One region of the Peribacillus sp. BM1 genome, then DNA from elsewhere that is predicted to be linked to it. Evidence: riboswitches for the same ligand, from Rfam matches in the RefSeq annotation. Region 1 holds a riboswitch; the other holds the start of a gene.
What was found. A riboswitch is a leader RNA that binds a small molecule or an ion and turns the genes downstream of it on or off. The one in region 1 is predicted to bind cyclic di-AMP.
Positions count from the first base shown of each region.

Region 1 (9,409 bases):
GGATACCAAATGCGGCTGTTTTACCTGTTCCAGTTTGAGCTTGACCAATAATATCTTTCCCTTCTAATGCCAAAGGAATGGTTTGTGCTTGAATCGGACTCGCCTCTTCAAACCCCATTTTTTCGATTGATTTCATAGAAGTTCTGTCTAAACCTAATTCACTAAATAATGTCAAAATATTCGTACTCCTTTATAATTCATATATTCGTCAACATCCAAAATGGCTTGTGACGTCTAAATTGGGTCATTTGACCACAATTCACCAACTACGAGCTGGTTCTTGTTTATTATTTATCGTTTAAGAAAAGTTTTCTCAATGATCACCTAAAATACTTGCGTTTTTTAAATCCGAACTCCATTATAATAAATAAAAAGTCCCGAACAAAAGTCAAGCCTTGCGCAAATACTGATCTAGCGCTGGGTCCAGGAAATCTTTTTACAAAACATGTACCAAGAATGAAATTCAAAAATGGAAAGATCAAAGTAGCATACAAATTCGCATGTTTATTCAGGTGAGGGCTGCTGCATCTTTTTTCCTATGAGACAGGAGCCTACATAAAAGAAAAACTGTTTTGGACTTCAAGGATGAAATCCAAAGACAAAGCTGCAATTATGCCATAGTTTATGAATAGCCATCATGTAATTATCCAAAATGATTGCATATCAAATCCTATAGAATAAAACAAAACTTGACTTAAGCCAAGCTTCCCATAAAAAAACAGGCCCTTATGCGTTTGGGGAATGCGGAGTGGAAAGGAACCACAAGGATCATTTCTGGCAAGAGGGGTAGGAGATAATTAGAATCTCCCATCTATCATGTCATGAGCTTATGGAGCCAGCTACAGATAGCTGGACCTTCCTATTAGCAATTTAAGCTGCAAAGTGAGACAGCTTTTTATATTATTCAAGACGCGTGGCCTATTTAATCTGAAAGTACAAGATCTTCACCAAGTGAAGAATGAAATAACGTTTGTTTCTTAAAGAAACGATAAACAATCTTTGGATTAGTTATAGTATATACCATCTTCAACTTCCAAAGACATTTAAACTCATAATACATGTTACCATTTTCAGGTCGTTATTGCAATAAAGGAATCTAAAACTCAAACGAAATAGGCCGATTGAAAGAGGTGTTTTTATAGGTTTTTTACCATTAACCTCCAAACTATTTATACCTTTGTGACGTTAGACACCTCGTAACTCATAACTCGAGTGGCTAAGTTTATTCGTCAAATACCAAATACATGAAATAACTTAGTCATTAAAATAAGCCGATAAAATCTCCATAAACGGAAATTCACCGACTTATTACAGATTTCAATTTTGTAGAGCTTGAACAATTTCTTCTAATTTCATCCCTCTTGAGGCTTTTACTAGGATTAAATCATTTAGAGACGTACGTTGCTTTAAATCAGCAATTAACGCGGATTTATCATCATATGAAAACACTCGTTCTTCCGGAAAAGATTGCCGAGCTCCTTCAGCTATAAAATGACCAAGCGAACCATATGTAAAGACTGCATTGATCTTGTCTGGCTGAATGTTTTTACCAATATTCACATGATAATCTTCCTCTTGATTTCCGAGTTCTAACATGTCACCAAGGATGAGATATTTATTTTGGAATCCTGAAAGACTTTCAATCAGTTCAATCGCTGCCTTCATTGAGGTTGGACTTGCATTGTAGGCATCATTAATGATTTTTTCCCCTTTTGCTCCTTCAACCATTTCCATTCTCATATTGGTTAATCGGACCGATTCAAACCCTTTTCTGATATTAGCATCATTTACACGCAACAGTTTGGCTACAAGCATAGCGGCTAACGCATTTTGCACATTATGAAAACCAAGAACTGGAATTGTATATAGGTCTCCATTTATTTCAAAAGAAGTACTATTCTCGTTTTGAGTTATGGAGATGGGGTAAAGATCATTTTTGTTTTCTCTACCAAAGGATACAACGTGAAGATTCGTTAAGTCGCGTTCAATTCGATCACGTAATAATGGTTCATCTCCATGATAAATCAGCGTTCCACCATCTTTAAGACCTGAAACAATCTCAAGTTTAGCATTTGCAATTTCTTCTCTTGAACCGAGATCCAATAGATGAGACTCGCCAATATTCGTAATAATTGCCAAGTCTGGTTCTGCAAGTGTGGACAGAAATGCAATTTCACCACGGCTGCTCATGCCCATTTCAAGAACGGCCACTTCTGTGTCTTCATCCATCCCTAGAATGGTTAACGGAAGTCCAAGGTGATTATTAAAGTTTCCGCTTGTTTTATGAATGCGGTAGGTTGTTTGCAGTAAGGACGCTATCATATCTTTCGTGGTCGTTTTTCCATTACTCCCTGTTACGCCAATTACTTTACAATTTAGTTGCTTTCGATACGCCCTGGCTAGTTTCTGTAATGCTTTTTCTGTATTCTCTACAAGGATGACCGGAAGTCCGGCTGGCAGTTCCCCCGCATCCTTTTGCCACAAAGAAGCAGCTGCCCCCTGCGAAACGGCCTTTTCTACATATTGATGTCCATCAACATGTTCGCCACTAAGGGGGATGAACATGTTGTTAAACTCAATATTTCTAGAATCAATCGAAACTCCTGCCACTATAATGGATTCAAAATCTGTAATGTTATTCAATCCATCGACCATTTCATGGATTTGCTTTAACGTTTTTTTCAACATCATGTTCCTCCTAGGGGTTTTAGAAAATTGCAGCTTATCCCTTATCACCAAGCTATTTCAGTAAGGAAAACGACAGCCATTCGGTTGTCGTTTCCACTTCTAGGCTGCAAAGCATCCCATTAAAAGCTATATTTAATCTTCTGCTTTTCTTCATAACGTTCTTGCGCCAAATTCACTAATGTCTCGATTAATTGAGGATATTCGACTCCTGTATGTTTCCATAATAAAGGAAACATGCTAAATGGAGTAAAGCCAGGCATCGTATTTACTTCATTAATATATGCCTTTCCTTCTTTCGTTAAGAAGAAGTCAGCACGAACCAATCCGGAACAATCAAGAGATTTGAAGGATGTAATAGCCATTTCACTTAAAGACTGATAGTCCGTTTCGGAAATCTCTGCGGGGATGACCATCGCGGTATCTCCATCTTCATATTTTGCTTTATAATCATAGAAGTCTTTTTTTGCAATAATTTCGCCAGCTACCGAACACTTAGGGCGATCATTGCCGAGAACGCCAATTTCAATTTCACGAGCAACGATTCCTTCTTCAACAATGATTTTTCGGTCAAATAGGAATGCTTCAACAAACGCAGCTGCGAGCTCTTCCCTATTCACACATTTACTAATTCCAACACTTGATCCGAGATTCGCTGGCTTAACAAAGCATGGATAGCCTAATTCAGCTTCAATTTTGCCATAGGCGCGGTCCTTATCCGTTTCCCACTCTGAACGAATAAACCATGTATATTTAACTTGTGGTAGTCCTGCTTGGGCAAAAATATTCTTCATAATTACTTTGTCCATGCCAGCAGACGAAGCTAGAACTCCATTTCCTACATAAGGTACATTTACTAATTCCAGCACCCCTTGAACTGTACCATCTTCTCCATTCGGACCATGAAGGAGAGGGAAAAGACAATCGAACCCTTCATCTCCATCCTCTTTGGAAACTTGCCCTGTAGAACGAATTGCTAAAGGTGACATGGCATCTTTAGCTGATAATATAAGACTTTTCACGCTCTCAACCGGTCCGGTCAACTGAGGCCCTTTTACCCAAACCCCTTCTTTCGTTATGTATATCGGATATATATCGAACTTCTCTAAATCTAATGCTTTAATGACCGCTAAAGCCGTCTGCAACGAAACGTCATGCTCAGCAGACTTTCCGCCATAAAGCAGTCCAAGTTTTGTTTTCATTTTCATTAAACCTCCAGTACTCTTTTCACTTTATCCCGCATTAACGGGCAGTAAGATCCCAACCTCAAGGCTTAGATGTATCGAAGAAGCCTGGGTGGGGGATGAAGAAAACCCCCACTGATTGAAGTTTTACTTTATTATTGTACCACCTTCATCTTCAGTTAAAAATGAAAAAGAAGTGCTGTTTGATAACTTACCTAAACATACCAATAATTCTACCGCACATACCTTACATCTTATGTAGCAATAGCACGGACTACACCATGAATTATCGTGTTTTACTTAAATGCCCCACATACAAAATGGGACTGACTAAAAGCTCAGTCATTCTCACTTTATCCGATGTATCAAGATGAAAATCATCAAACATGGAATATTTACTTCAGCAAAATAAGATCGTTTAGTTAAGAATAACGCTCCATTCTTTAGTCTTTCGATGTAAAACAATTAACGCTTTTGGCCGATGATCCTTCAAATCATTAAATCCGTCCATCATATCATCCATATTTACATAGTCGCCAATGATCCAACCCGGAATTTCTATTTTGGTCCTCGAATGCTGAATATCCTGAAGGGAAAAGACAACACCCTCAGCCGTTAGCGGGATGAGCCTTTGAAGCACATCAAAAGGAATTTCTGGGTACTCCCTTTTTTTCTTTAATCCAAACCAATTTCTTTCGGCACGTAATGTCTCCAGTTTCAACATAAGTGCATTGCCAAATATTTGAGTTAATGCATCTTGGCTTCGAAAATAAACCTTATTGAACCACCCATCATCATGCGCAAGATAAACAAATTGATTATTCAACTTTCCGAAAAATGGTGGACGTAAATGAGTTTTACAATGGCCAACATACAAAAGTTCAGCAATTTCTTGACCATTTAATTCATCAAGCCCTGCTTCCTCTTCAAAATCAATCCAGCAAAAATCACCATACCCATATACATGATCTTTCAGGAGTTTTTCAACATCTCCATTCGGAACAAATTCCAATAGCGTATTCATGTTAAACTCCCCATCATCATATCCATGTTTCAACAATAAAAGATTAGGTAAGGGGCCTTCATACGAATAAACAAATTCCCGAAACGTCATGCCGGAGAAAATCACAAATCGCTCAGAAGCATGCAAGTGTATATATAGGACGTCTCTTATCTCATTTTTCATAATACCAATACCCTCCACAACAGTTATTGGTGATAAAGTGAAACTTCAATCAGTGAAGGGTTCCTCATCCTCACTGATTGTTCGTTGAACCAATCATCGGGCATTTACGGGCAGATGATCTCCCACTTACTCTACTGGGATTCCCTAAAAGCCTTGAAGCGGGAGTCATGTTGCTCGTTAATGCGGGATAAAACTGGTGAAATTATCATCCATCATCACTATTATCATTTTACCAAATCATTTAAAATAATGTGACAAAACCTCCAAGTTACTTATAATTCTTCATTATTTTGAGGGAGATCTTTCTCTTTATAAAGAGTGAATGAAAAAATAGATTCATCCATAATAAAAAACAGCTATTGGATTTTACCCCTTTAGCTGTCTTTTTTGTGAAAAAGGGGCGAGGCTTCGCAAAGTCAGCTCCGCACCGCCACCTTCAAAAGATTATACAGTTTGAGAACCTAAACCTTTTCATCGTTTTCGTTTTAGTCAGGCGCTCATGGATGTTTTTATCAAAAATTATGACACTTTTTCAGGATTAAAATTACCTTCCCATTTAGAGATAACAATCGCTGCAAGAGAGTTCCCAATAACATTTACCACTGTACGACCCATATCAAGAATACGGTCGATCCCAGCTATAAACGCCAATCCTTCGATAGGAATTCCAACTGTGCCTAATGTAGCTAATAGAACAACGAAAGAGACTCCTGGTACACCAGCAATACCTTTAGATGTGACCATCAATACTAGCATTAACGAAATTTGATCAGCAATACTCATATCAATGCCATACATTTGAGCAATGAAGATAGCAGCTAACGCTTGATAAAGAGTGGAACCGTCAAGGTTAAAGGAATAACCAGTCGGTATGACAAAAGAAGCAATATGCCTAGGACATCCCGCCTTTTCCACTTTTTCCATAATTCTCGGAAGGACAGCCTCAGAGCTTGCTGTTGAAAAAGCTAATATAAGCTCCTCTTTGATTAGTTTAATTAATTTAAAAAGACTATAACCGACTAATTTCGCGATAATTCCCAAGACCACGATCACAAAGAAAATCATCGTTCCATATACTGAAATTACTAACTTCCCTAGCGGGATAAGGGAAGCCAATCCAAACTTAGCAACCGTGACACCAATCAAGGCAAACACTCCAAAAGGAGCAAACCTCATAATTTGATTCGTAACATAAAACATCGCATCTGCTGTTCCTTGAAAGAATGCCAAAACCGGCTTCCCTCTTTCTCCGATCGCATTAATCCCTAGACCAAATGCCAGAGAAAAGAAAATAATGGCTAGCATGTCCCCTTCAGCAACTGCAGCAATCGGATTCGTTGGTACAATGTTCACAATCGTATCGATTAGTGATTCGCTTTCCTTCGACTCTGCTGTATCAACATAACTGCCGATATCCGTTTGATCAAGTTCCCCCATATTCACTCCAGCGCCTGGCTGCAGTACATTTGCCGCAATGATTCCGACTATAATTGCAATTGTCGTCACAATTTCAAAGTACAAAATCGTCTTACCACCAATTTTCCCAAGCTGTTTGATATCACCAACACCTGCAACTGCGACAATAATACTGGCTACAATAATCGGTACGACAATCATTTTAATTAAACGAAGAAATATATCGCCAATCGGCTGTAAATAAGACGCAATCGTTGGACTACCATAAAAGATCGCCCCCACGATAATCCCTAGAACCAGACCAATTAATATTTGGCTAGCTAAGCTTATTTTTTTCATCTAACATCCTCACCTTCTGTAAATTTTTTGCTAAAAAAGCAAATGTCTCGGTAAGGGAAACAAGATAGAAGGTTTCACGCAATAAAAAAAGACACTACGGGTGTCTTTGCGCGTGAACAATTTACATTTTGTTCCCTCTAAGACGCTGACGAGGTTAGCTGTCGGGTTAGGACCTGGAAACACATGCCCCTTCATAAGAATTCACCCCAAGCGGTACAGGACCACGAAATTGGTTCCCCCGTTCTATTAAGATTAAGCGGAAATAACATTATATTAAAATATTATATTAAAAACCCAAAGCTGTAAATATATTTTTCATACTACGGGTAGGAAATTTACCCCAGTACAGTCTCGCACACGCTTTACAAACTTATTTTTGCCAAAGAAAGGAATGCTTTTCATTATTCACACGGGATCACATATCCACGTGAACGATAAATAGCATGGCTTTAGCTCAATTATTTTTCTAACAGTCCAATTAAAAAGAAACGAAGTTTTTGACGTTTAGATAGTTCATTAAATGCTGTAATTGTCACTTTTTCAGTTTGAAGAGGCGTGATAAATGCAGGCTTTTTATAAGGAATGCTTTTCGAATCCTTTAAAAGGATATTCCCTAATTCAAGTCCATCTTTCACTTCCTGAATTCCAGCAAATTCGAGGCCCGTTGTAATCACTTGCTTTGTGACAATACCGTTTCCATTCAGCCTGTAAACAGATGGTTTTTTTTCTAATTGAATCGCTGCTTTTGGCAAAGAAAGTACACCCTTCGCTTCCGCAGTCACCACAGACAATTTCACTTTAGAACCAATCATTATAGATTCGGGTTCTTCTTGCATAGTCGCTTGAAAAGCATATTTACTCGGAGTTTCAACAGTTGGCTCTGTTTCTGGAAACGGCTGAATTGCGGATATTGTTCCATTAATTTTCTTTTTTCCACTCGATTGTTTCGCAATAATTTTCATGCCAGGTTCTGCTTTTTTTGCCTGTTGTTCATTAAGAGAGCCTTCAATCGCTAACGTATTTGAAGCAATTGTTATAATTGGAGACTTCAGTTGTTTATTTACTTTCTTCACAATTCCTTCTGTTTCACTTGCCGTCATTGCCGTATCGCCATGTTCATCCAAATAGTTTAACTGGCTTTCATAAGCCCGTATTTTCTCTTCAAGTTTCTTCTTCTCTAATTCTTGTTTATAGATCTCCTGTTGAATTGAACTTATGATCATCGCAGAAGAATCAAGATCATCTAAAGGGAGTCCTGCCTCTTTTGCTACTTCTCTTTCTTTAGCAGATGGTGCCTCTGGAATGGTATCCTGATAACTGGATAACTCATCAATATATTCTTCGATCCCCGCTATTTCGCCCTCATAACGGTTCTTCTCTGTTTCAAGCTCGCCCTTTACCTGATCCAGTTTAGGTGTTATGTATTCAAATAAAGGCGTGCCTGCCGTTACTTCATCTCCCTCTTTTACAAGGAATTTTTGAAATTCTTTATCTTGGTCATTATAATAATAGTTGTACTCTTCCAATGGTTTAATTACCGCATCTGTTTCAAATCTTTCTATAATATCGGCTTTCTTAACTTCAGTCCACTCTCCGGCTAATAAAGTCCGAGCCACCTTACTATCTTTTTTCTCAATTAAAAAAAAGTTCAAAGCAATGAAACCCGTTGCAAGTACGGCTAGTGTACCAATTTTCCATTTATTCATATAGCCCTACCTCCCTTATAAAAACACACGAACATCGATATAAGCCAAAAATGCGGCTACAAACCAAGATGCCAGGTAAAACACACAAATCATAATAAGTAGTATGTATTTATTTTTCTCAGTCAACTCTCGTAAGTAGTAATAGATGATTCCGATAATCGCCATCTGAAATAAACTAATTTCCCCAAAAAAGTGAATAAAGTATTCATTTGAGAGGATAGATTGACTAATCACTCCTAATGAAAATGGATTAGCACTTTGGTTTAAATCCATCTGCAAAAGAAATGGTATGTATACTACCTTTTCTAGCAAGTGCAAAGCAAAGGCAATCATTTGAACAGCTGCAACTTTCTTAAATGGGATATCTAAAATAACCCAAAAAACAACAGCAGCCAACACAACATAAAAGGTTGGGTACAGAAGGCCTGCCAGCAGTTTCCCTGCTATAACAAGTAGTTTCCCTGCTTCATATTCACTTTCTCCAAGCTTGGTTATTTCCTTTGACATAGATTCAGACCCTATTCCATAATAGGCTTCCAGAAGAAAGATAACGAAACTACATAGATACACCAACAGTAGCTTAGTACCGAATCCGGTTATTCCTTCTGCCTGTTCTAATTGGTATCTGTTTGTTCTCGGCTGAAACAGGCCCTTTAATATTTGAACTTGATAGGTCATATTCGCTCCCCCGTGCAAAAGTAAAATGTATTTATCCTCTATTCTATCTCATTTTGAAAGATATTGAGGAATAATGACATAAAGTGATGATAAAATAGGTACATACACCTAGTTGCTATATTTTCTTCTTCCATAGCTCAACATTTAATTATAGATTTCTAACAATTTTTCTACCCATACCACAAATAACTTAATAGACCCAGCGATAATTAATT
Region 1 covers NZ_CM155259.1:1,294,721-1,304,129, reverse strand. Annotated here, with positions in the region: gene cshA (degradosome RNA helicase CshA) at 1-175, opposite strand, end outside; gene AC1MGI_RS06375 (UDP-N-acetylmuramoyl-tripeptide--D-alanyl-D-alanine ligase) at 1,318-2,688, opposite strand; gene AC1MGI_RS06370 (D-alanine--D-alanine ligase) at 2,808-3,887, opposite strand; gene AC1MGI_RS06365 (hypothetical protein) at 4,288-5,055, opposite strand; gene AC1MGI_RS06360 (cation:dicarboxylate symporter family transporter) at 5,575-6,810, opposite strand; cyclic di-AMP (ydaO/yuaA leader) riboswitch at 6,939-7,079, opposite strand; gene AC1MGI_RS06355 (efflux RND transporter periplasmic adaptor subunit) at 7,269-8,516, opposite strand; gene AC1MGI_RS06350 (hypothetical protein) at 8,532-9,194, opposite strand.

Region 2 (9,409 bases), 1.4 Mb from region 1:
ATGCGTTTGAATTTTCAAAATGTTTCATCTCATGATAAACTAAGGAAACACCCTAATATTGTAACAAACAATCTACTTTTTTGGAAAATAATTTCAATACTGTTGGAGGTTTTTACTATGGATAATCGTCGTAATTTGTATTTCTTTTATGCACAATCTGAAGATACTCTTGCTAAAGTACAGCCATTACAGGATTTAGCACAACGCAATGGGTATAATATCGTACCTGATTTTAAACACGCGAACATTATCGTCAGTATTGGGGATGATGGGACATTTCTTCAAGCAGTCAGAAAAACGGGTTTCCGAGAAGATTGCTTATATGCGGGGATTTCTACAACAGGGAACTTAAATATGTATTGTGATTTTCATTTAGAAGATACCAACAAAATGATTGAATCAACAGAAACAGATCAAATTGAAGTACGGCGCTATCCAACGATTGAAATTAAATTGGATAATCAGCCCTCTTTCTTTGCGCTCAATGAACTAAGCATTCGTTCTGCGATTATAAAAACATTCGTGCTGGACCTCTTTATTGATTCAATCCATTTTGAAACGTTCCGGGGCGATGGGATCGTGATTGCTACGCCAACTGGAAGTACTGCCTACAACAAATCAGTGAAAGGCGCGGTTGTGGATCCAACTTTACCATGCTTTCAAGTGAGCGAGCTTGCTTCGATCAATAACAATACTTATCGAACGCTCGGATCCTCTTTTATTCTTGGACCTGAACGAACATTATCCGTCAGAATGCCACAGAATGAAAACGATTACCCAACGATTGGTCTCGACAATGAAGCACTAAGCATCCGCGATATTGAGAAAATTCAAGTAAAACTAAGCGGAAAATCGATTAAAACGATCAAACTAAAAGACAACTCATTTTGGGAAAAAGTAAGAAGAACATTTTTATAATTAAATAAAGAGGATGTCCCAAAAGGGTCTGACCTCGCACTCTAAATCAGTATGTAGTGGTTCATTCACTTATCCTATACTGTATTTAGTTGTCGCGGGGTCTGACCCTTTGCTTTTGGGACATCCTCTGGTTTTAATAAAGATCAAGCACCATGTCTTACTTGTTTTTTCACTTTATTGCTTCCTATGACTCTATTTTTTGTAATCGAGAGAGTATAGATGACTAGTGCGCTCCAGATAAAGATGAACGCAAGTAAGTGGACTTTCGTAAATGACTCATGGTAGACAAATACGCTAAGTATCAATGATAGGGTTGGACCAATATATTGCAAAATCCCGAGCATAGATAGCGGAATTTTTTGTGCTCCTTTTGCAAAAAACAATAGTGGCAGCGCTGTGACAACGCCCCCTCCCATTAATAGTAAAGCTGTATGAGGTGCTGTAAAGAACGCTGAACCTGATGTAGACAGAATATAAATGATATATCCTAACGCAAATGGAGTAACCATTAAGGTTTCTAATGTGAGCCCCATAGCTGAGTCGGCTTTTATCATTTTTTTTGCTAGACCATACAGTCCAAACGTTACAGCCAAAATGAGTGAAATCCATGGGATTGAGCCAAAGTAAAGACCGAGAATAAGTACACCTGCACCTGCAAGCGAAAAGGCAAAGACCTGTTGCTTACTTAGTTTTTCTTTTAAGACAATGACCCCAAGCAGTACACTAACTAGTGGATTGATATAATAACCAAGACTAGTTTCCATAATCCTCCCTGCATTCACAGCCCAGATGAACGTTCCCCAGTTAATGCTGACCAAAACCGAAGCAAGAAAAAGCGAGAACAGGATTTTTCGATTCTGAACAATCTCTTTTAGAAAACTGACAAAATTCTTCCATTTTCTAGAAATCAATAAAAGAACGACCATAAAGGCAAACGACCAAATAATCCGATGAGCAAGGATTTCTCCAGCAGACACATCTTGTATCATCTTCCAATACATCGGAATGATGCCCCATATTAAATAAGATAATGCCGCAAAAAAGGCACCTTCTCTTTGACTTTCCAATTTCATGACCTGCATGCCTTCTTTCTATTATACTATTTCAGATTACGAAATATATTTATTATACATGCAAGTTTCTACTTCTTCTATGATTATTTTTTCGCATAGACAATCTGTTCGTTGACAACTGTCATACCTGCTTGTATTTCAAGCCATTCATCAGGCTGGACGGCGTACAAGTCATTTTCAAAAACTGTGAAATCGGCCACATACCCTGGAGCAATCTTGCCACGCGATCCTTCTTGCCCAATCGCATAAGCACTCCCAGTCGTATATAAGGAGAGCGCCTCAAATAGCGATAGACATTCCTTTTCATTATAAATCGTTTGGTCTGGACCAAACGGCTTTCTTCTTGTCACAGCAGCATGAATACCGAGCAACGGATTGACCGGTTCAATCGGCGCATCTGAACCGCCTGCACAATGAATGCCTTCTTCAATGAATGTGTTCCATGCATAGTTATATTCCATATGCTCTTTTCCTATTTTATCAATAACCCATGGAAAATCAGAAGGGACAAAGCCAGGTTGAATATCGAAAATCACCGGTAAATCTTTGGCACGATCTAATAAATCTTTTCTCATAATTTGTGCATGAATAAGCCGATCTCTCAATCCAGGCTTTGGTGGGTAAGCGTAAATGGCATCCAGTACCCTTTCGAATGCAAGATCACCAATTGCATGTACAGCGATTGGCATCTCATAATTCCTTGCTTTTTGAACAAGATCATGTAGTTCCTTTTCTGTATAAATCGCCACACCTTGCGTATCCGGAAGGTCACGATACGGGTGGCTTAATAATGCCGTATTGCCGCCAAGTGATCCGTCTGCAAATAGTTTCATCGCATCTAATTCAATTAACCCTTGTTTACTGCGATATCCATACCCAGCTTCTTTCATGTCATCAACCACTTCATTATGAACGAGCAGGCTGACACGGAATGGCAATCTCGCTTCCTCAATAACTGAAACAAATGCTTGATAAGTTGGCAAAAATCCATTGTAATAATGTAAATCTTCCGAATGCCCCCCAGTTAAGCCAAGTCTATGGCAATCACGAATCGAAGCAGACAACGCACGCCTCACATATTCCTCCGTAATTCCCGGTACATGATTCATGATCAGTTTCAAAGCAGGGGCTTCTTTAAACATACCGTTTAAGCGGGCATCCTTATAACGCCCAACCACTCCGCCAAACGGCTGCTCGATATTTTCCTTAATGCCACTACCTGTCAAAGCCGAGGAATTCACAACGACAGCATGACGGCAAGCCCTTTTTAAAACGATCGGATGTTCATTGGATAGTTGATCCAAGTCATCTCGCAATATAAGTGTAGAATCTGGCCATTCATTTTCATTCCAACCTTCTGCAATAATCCATTCTCCAACAGGCGTTTGTGCACATTTTTCAAGTAAAGCCTGTAGGATTTCATCTCTGCTCATCATCGAAAGGTCCAACCTCATTAGCTTTTCACCAAGTCCAATCAAGTGCAGATGGCTATCCACAAGTCCTGGAATAAGCATTTGACCTTGCAAATCGACTTCATTCGTAATGGTGTATCGATATGTATCTCGAAGTTCTGAAACCTCGCCAACCTCAATGATTAAGCCATTTTCAGTAAAAATCGCCTCTACTTGATCATATTCTGTTTGCATCGTATAAATGCTTCCGTTATACCAAAGCGTCCCCATTGTTTGCCCCCCACACACTTGCTCTATTTAACCACATTGCTTTCTTCCTAAAGTGTATCACCAAACTCAGAGTATTCCACAAGAAAACGTATTAGGGGCATAGAGTGTGCCTCAAAAGGTCTGACGCTTCTTTTTGAGACACACCCACGAGCCACGAAACTTCATCAAAATAGCATAATCTAATAATCCAAATCTGGTCAGTCTTGTGCACCCGCTTAGAAGTAGCTGTTGCTCATAGTCGCGTTTTAGCTACAATGATGATTCTATATTTGAAAATTTAGCTAAGTCCTCTCTGTTCCCAATTACCACTAATAAATCTCCTGTATGAATAATCTGATCTGAGGATGGAGATACGATTATTTCTCCTTCTCTAACGATGGCAATGACACTTACATTGTATTTGGCACGAATATCAAGATCTCGTAAACTTTTTTCCGCCATTCTAAGTGGAATGATGATTTCCTCGATATTGAATTCTTTTGACAGTTCAATGTAGTTCAACATATTCGGTGATAGGAGCTGATTGGCAACTCGTTCCCCCATGTCTCTTTCAGGATAGATGATCCAATCAGCCCCTATTTTCTCTAAAACCCGGCCATGGTGCTTGCCTAGAGCTTTCGCTATGACTTTTTTCACTCCAAATTCTTTTAAAAGCATAACGGTTAAAATGCTCGACTGCATGTCATTCCCAATTGCGACAATTACACAATCAAAATTACGAATCCCGATTGAAATAAGCGCCTTTTCTTCTGTAGTATCTGCCACGACTGCATGAGTAACGGCTAATTCAGCATCTTCGACTCGTTCCTCATTACAATCAATTCCCAAGACATCCTGCCCAGCCTCATGTAATTTTCGAGCTACACTCATGCCAAATCTCCCCAAACCAATAACCGCATATTGTCGTTTGACCATATCTTATTTACACTCCCTATTTTTCATTAACCGATCATTATTTTCCCCTTTGGATGACGAAATGCATCCGGTTTACGCCTCATAGCAACGGCAAAAGCAATCGTTAAAGGACCTAATCTTCCTGCGAACATCGTGAATATAATGAGTACACGACCAATAGGTGATAGTTCTGGGGTTAATCCCATCGATAGACCTACTGTGCCGAACGCTGAAGTCGCTTCAAATAGATACATCATAAAATCATGGCCTTTTTCCGTGATACTCAGTAGCATGGTCATGGTAATAACAAGGAATAATCCACTTACCGTTACAGTAAGTGCTTTAAATATCGTGTCAAAAACAATGCGTTTATGAAAGAAGACGACATCTTCTTTTCCTTTAATTTGTGAAAAGACGGTTCCAAGTAAAGTAGCAAAGGTAGTCGTTTTAATTCCGCCACCTGTTGAACCCGGAGAAGCGCCAATAAACATCAAGATACTCGTCAGAAATAATGTTGGTTGTGTTAATTCTGAAATATTCAATGTATTAGCTCCATCTGTTCTCGCTGTCACCGATTGAAACAAGGCTGCTAATCCTTTTCCAAGATAGGATAAAGGCTCTAATGTTTTATCATTGCCATATTCAAAAATGAAGATTAAAATGCCCCCACCTACAGTTAAAATTAGACTAGTCAGTAATACCAACTTCGTATGCACAGATAAGCGTTTTGTATCATGATATTCATAAAGTTCATTCATTACGATAAAACCAATTCCTCCTAATGTGATAAGCGCACAAACGGTTAGTACGACCGTTGGATCTTCCGCGTACGGGGTCAAACTCCGAAATCCTCCCAGTAAATCAAAACCTGCATTATTAAAATTGGAGATTGAATGAAAAATGCCAAAATAGATGGCTCGACCAATCGGCATATCAAAAGAAAAACGGATCGATAAAATAATGGCACCGCCAAGCTCGATCGCTCCTGTAAAAATCAACACTCTTTTTACTAACCTGACAATGCCTTCCATCGATAATTGGTTTAACGCTTCTCGAAGTAATAATCTTTCTTTCAGTGATATTCTTTTGCCTAAGAGAAAAAAGAAAAAAGTTGCAACTATCATAAACCCTAATCCGCCGATTTGAATGAGCAGTAATATGACAATCTCGCCAAAACTGCTAAATGTGCTTCCTGTATCTACAATGACAAGCCCTGTCACACATGTAGCAGATGTTGCGGTAAATAAAGCATTCAAGAACGAGAGACCGACTCCATCTTCTGTTGAAAAGGGAAGTGTCAGTAATAATGCACCTATTAAAATTACGGCCGCAAAGCCCAATACAAGAATTTTTGGCGGGTTTAGAAAATCTGTTATTTTTGTCATAATGATCTCCTACTTATTAAAATATTGAATCGAGCATCATTCCATTCTGCAACGTCATAAAATTATTTATCCCGCATTAATGGAGAGTCAAGCCCCCACTGATTGAAGTTTCACTTTATCAAAAAGGGAAAAGCAGATTGAACACCAAAAAGACCAATGGTACTTTTCTCCGTAATGCAGTCATGCACGATCATTCAAGATTCCAGCGGTAAACCAAACGATTCACACAATGGTATTGAATGCTTGCCAAAACAACATGTTGATTGGAGAAAAAGTACTCATTGGTCTACTTAACGCCCAGCAAGTTATCCACTCTCTTTGCGTTCTATCATCCAAGAAACTTTTTCATATTTACATATATTAAAAAGACCTACAGATTGTTCATTAGGCTGCTTTCTTGCTTCACTCACAACAAAAAAGCCCCCTTAAAATTAGGTAGTCTTATGAACTCCTTCGCTAAGCCTGTGAAGAAAGCTTTCGGGCAGGGTGGCGAAAGAGTATCTCATCCTTTCTGCAAAAGCAGAATTAATCCCAAATTAGTGGGTCCTCCGTTCTCAATTAATTGAGATTGGGCCGATATCAAATTTGTTATTTATGAGAATTATTGTACGCCCGCTGTATAATCATTGTAAACTCATTAAAAGTACTAGATATGTTCAAATTCATCCAAATACAGGTGAATTCATCAAATATTCACACAACAACTCTGTTTCACGCAGTAATTCTACGTATTTCACCTGATTTTAAAGTTTTATAAAGATTTTATTTTTGCATTGACAAGACCTTACTTTGGACATTATGATAACCCCATAAATCTCAGAAAGGTAATTGGAGGCATTATGTCAAATTCCAAAAAGAAACTAGAGGCTGAAATTAGTGCTGCATTTATCAAGTTCCAGCGTGAGTTGATCGGCAGAGGTCCACAGGAAGCCAAAACATATATCATTAATGACATGTTGATTACCCGATTCAAAGGTGTTCTAACGGTAGAAGAAAAGCATCTTGTCAATCGAAATTCTGGGAAAAAACTTGTCAAACAAATGCGGGAGCTGCTTCGTGAAATGTACAGCGAAGATTATGAAAAAATTGTCGAACATTATACTGGCTGTAAAGTTCTTTCCTCTCATAGTGATATTAGTACAAAAACTGGGGAGAGAATCGAGGTTTTTATTATGGATAAAGACTTAGAGAAGAGCCTTTAAGATGGGGTAATTCAGACTACAATGCTAGCAATCTTTACGTTGTCGAAATTTGTAATTAATTGACTAAAAGAAATGCATTTATTTAGATTAATAGATTGTATACTGTATATGATCACAAGACCTTTTTGTGAGTTGGAATTTCATTATGAATATGTAGGAGAGTAAATATGGGGAATATTTCTAACAGATATGTAATTAACGCCGTTGGTAAAGGCGGTCAGACATACTTAACCCATTGTCAGGATAAAGAAGCGCTTAAGAAATGGATAGCCGAACACGAAGATCATCTTGTCATGAATGAGTTAAAGATTGTGGATAAGAAAAAGCATCCATTGTTAAAGTTATTTTCTTTAAAAAGATAATCAGCAAACATTTAATAAAAGAGGTTGTCTAAACAAAAGAACTGGTCCTCACACTCTATACATCGTTTATCCGACATGTCCTGTACACGTATAAACAATGATAGTAGATGTAGGGGCTAATTCGTTTGTGAAACAACCTCTCTTTATTTTATCATTTCAGGCGAAACACTCGTTCGCACGGTACAATATTCCTGTACAAGTTGTTCTTTGAAAACTGAAGATACGAGGTTGTGACAGGAAAAACGTCTGTCACGTAAAATCTTCAACGTTCTTTCTATTCCACACGTACCGAAGTTGCTATTCCTTAGCTAAAGTAGGACGTGTGGCGAGTCAACGTACGAGATATTAAGCTATAACCGTAGGGACTACGGGGTTAGCCTGCTAAATAACTGAAGGATACTTTGGTGTTCGCAGGAATCCCCCACTTCAAATTTCGTATGAAATTAAGTGGGGGGGAGTTCAATTAACCAGTATGATTTTCATCCAAATTGCGCAAATCTACTCGGCGGATTTTCCCCGAAGTCGTTTTTGGCAGTTCTTTAATAAATTCAATTTTCCGCGGATATTTATAAGGTGCTGTCACTTTTTTCACATGCTCTTGAAGTGTTTTCACCAACTGTGGTTCATTTTCATCGACATGTTCCTGAAGCACGATATATGCCTTGACGACATTTCCTCTTACTTCATCCGGACTTGCTACTACAGCACATTCTTTCACATAAGCATGCTTAATGAGTGCATCTTCCACTTCAAACGGTCCAATCGTATAGCCAGAGCTGATGATCATATCATCCCCGCGCCCCTCAAACCAGAAATAGCCGTCTTCGTCTTTTCTTGCTTTATCCCCTGTTACATAATACTCGCCACGAAATTGCATAGCTGTACGTTCAGGGTCGCGATAATAACTTTTGAACAAAGCTGGGGTTTCGATATGTACAGCAATATCTCCGACTTGACCTACTTGACAAGGTACTCCATCTTCATCAATGATTTCAACTCGATTACCAGGTGTCGGTTTCCCCATTGAGCCAGGTTTCAGTTCCATCCCTATGGAAATCCCGACTAACAGCGTATTTTCTGTCTGACCGTATCCATCTCGTACTTGAATATTGAAGTACTTTTCGAATATATCAATTACTTCACGATTCAATGGCTCGCCTGCCGATACCGCACTGTGCAGATCGGTAAGACTATAGTCTGCCAAATTATCCACTTTTGCCATTAATCGATATTCCGTTGGCGTACAACATAGAGCATTCACTTTGTAATCCTCAAGTAGTTTTAAATATTTCTTTGCTTCAAATTTGCCATGATACACAAGGCCAGTAGCACCAGATCCTAGTACAGCAAGGAACGGACTCCAAATCCACTTTTGCCAACCAGGGGCCGCAGTCGCCCACACTGTATCACCTTCACGAACACCTAGCCAGTTTGCGGCTGCTGTTTTTAAATGTGCATATGCCCAGCCATGGGTATGTACTACACCTTTAGGATTGCTGGTCGTACCAGATGTATAGGAAAGAAAAGCCATGTCTGAGCTTTTCGTATCAGCTAGTGCAAGCGTATCACTGGATGTTTGTATTTTCTCCTCCAAATAGAGCCATCCTGGGACTTCCTGACCAACCGATAATTTCACCAGCTGCTCTGTGTCTTTAACTGCATTTACCTGATCGCAAAATTGATGATAGCAAATGACTCCCTTCACCTCAGCATGCCTTACTCGGTATTCAATATCCTTTGGCCTTAACATTTCTGAGCATGGGATAACCACGATTCCAATCTTAAGTGCTGCTAGATATACTTCATATGCCTCAATTAGCCTTGGAATGATGATGAGGGCAATATCCCCTTTTTCAAATCCTGCATCTTTTAAGACATGACCGGTTTTGTTAA
Region 2 covers NZ_CM155259.1:4,283,529-4,292,937, forward strand. Annotated here, with positions in the region: gene AC1MGI_RS20440 (NAD kinase) at 118-918, shown strand; gene rarD (EamA family transporter RarD) at 1,062-1,991, opposite strand; gene AC1MGI_RS20450 (amidohydrolase) at 2,075-3,673, opposite strand; gene AC1MGI_RS20455 (potassium channel family protein) at 3,923-4,588, opposite strand; gene AC1MGI_RS20460 (TrkH family potassium uptake protein) at 4,615-5,952, opposite strand; cyclic di-AMP (ydaO/yuaA leader) riboswitch at 6,397-6,537, opposite strand; gene AC1MGI_RS20465 (Na-translocating system protein MpsC family protein) at 6,792-7,154, shown strand; gene AC1MGI_RS20470 (hypothetical protein) at 7,322-7,516, shown strand; gene mbcS (acyl-CoA synthetase MbcS) at 7,980-9,409, opposite strand, start outside.
Region 2: it holds a riboswitch for cyclic di-AMP, as region 1 does, so the genes downstream of both, AC1MGI_RS20460 (TrkH family potassium uptake protein) here and AC1MGI_RS06360 (cation:dicarboxylate symporter family transporter) in region 1, are expected to answer to the same signal.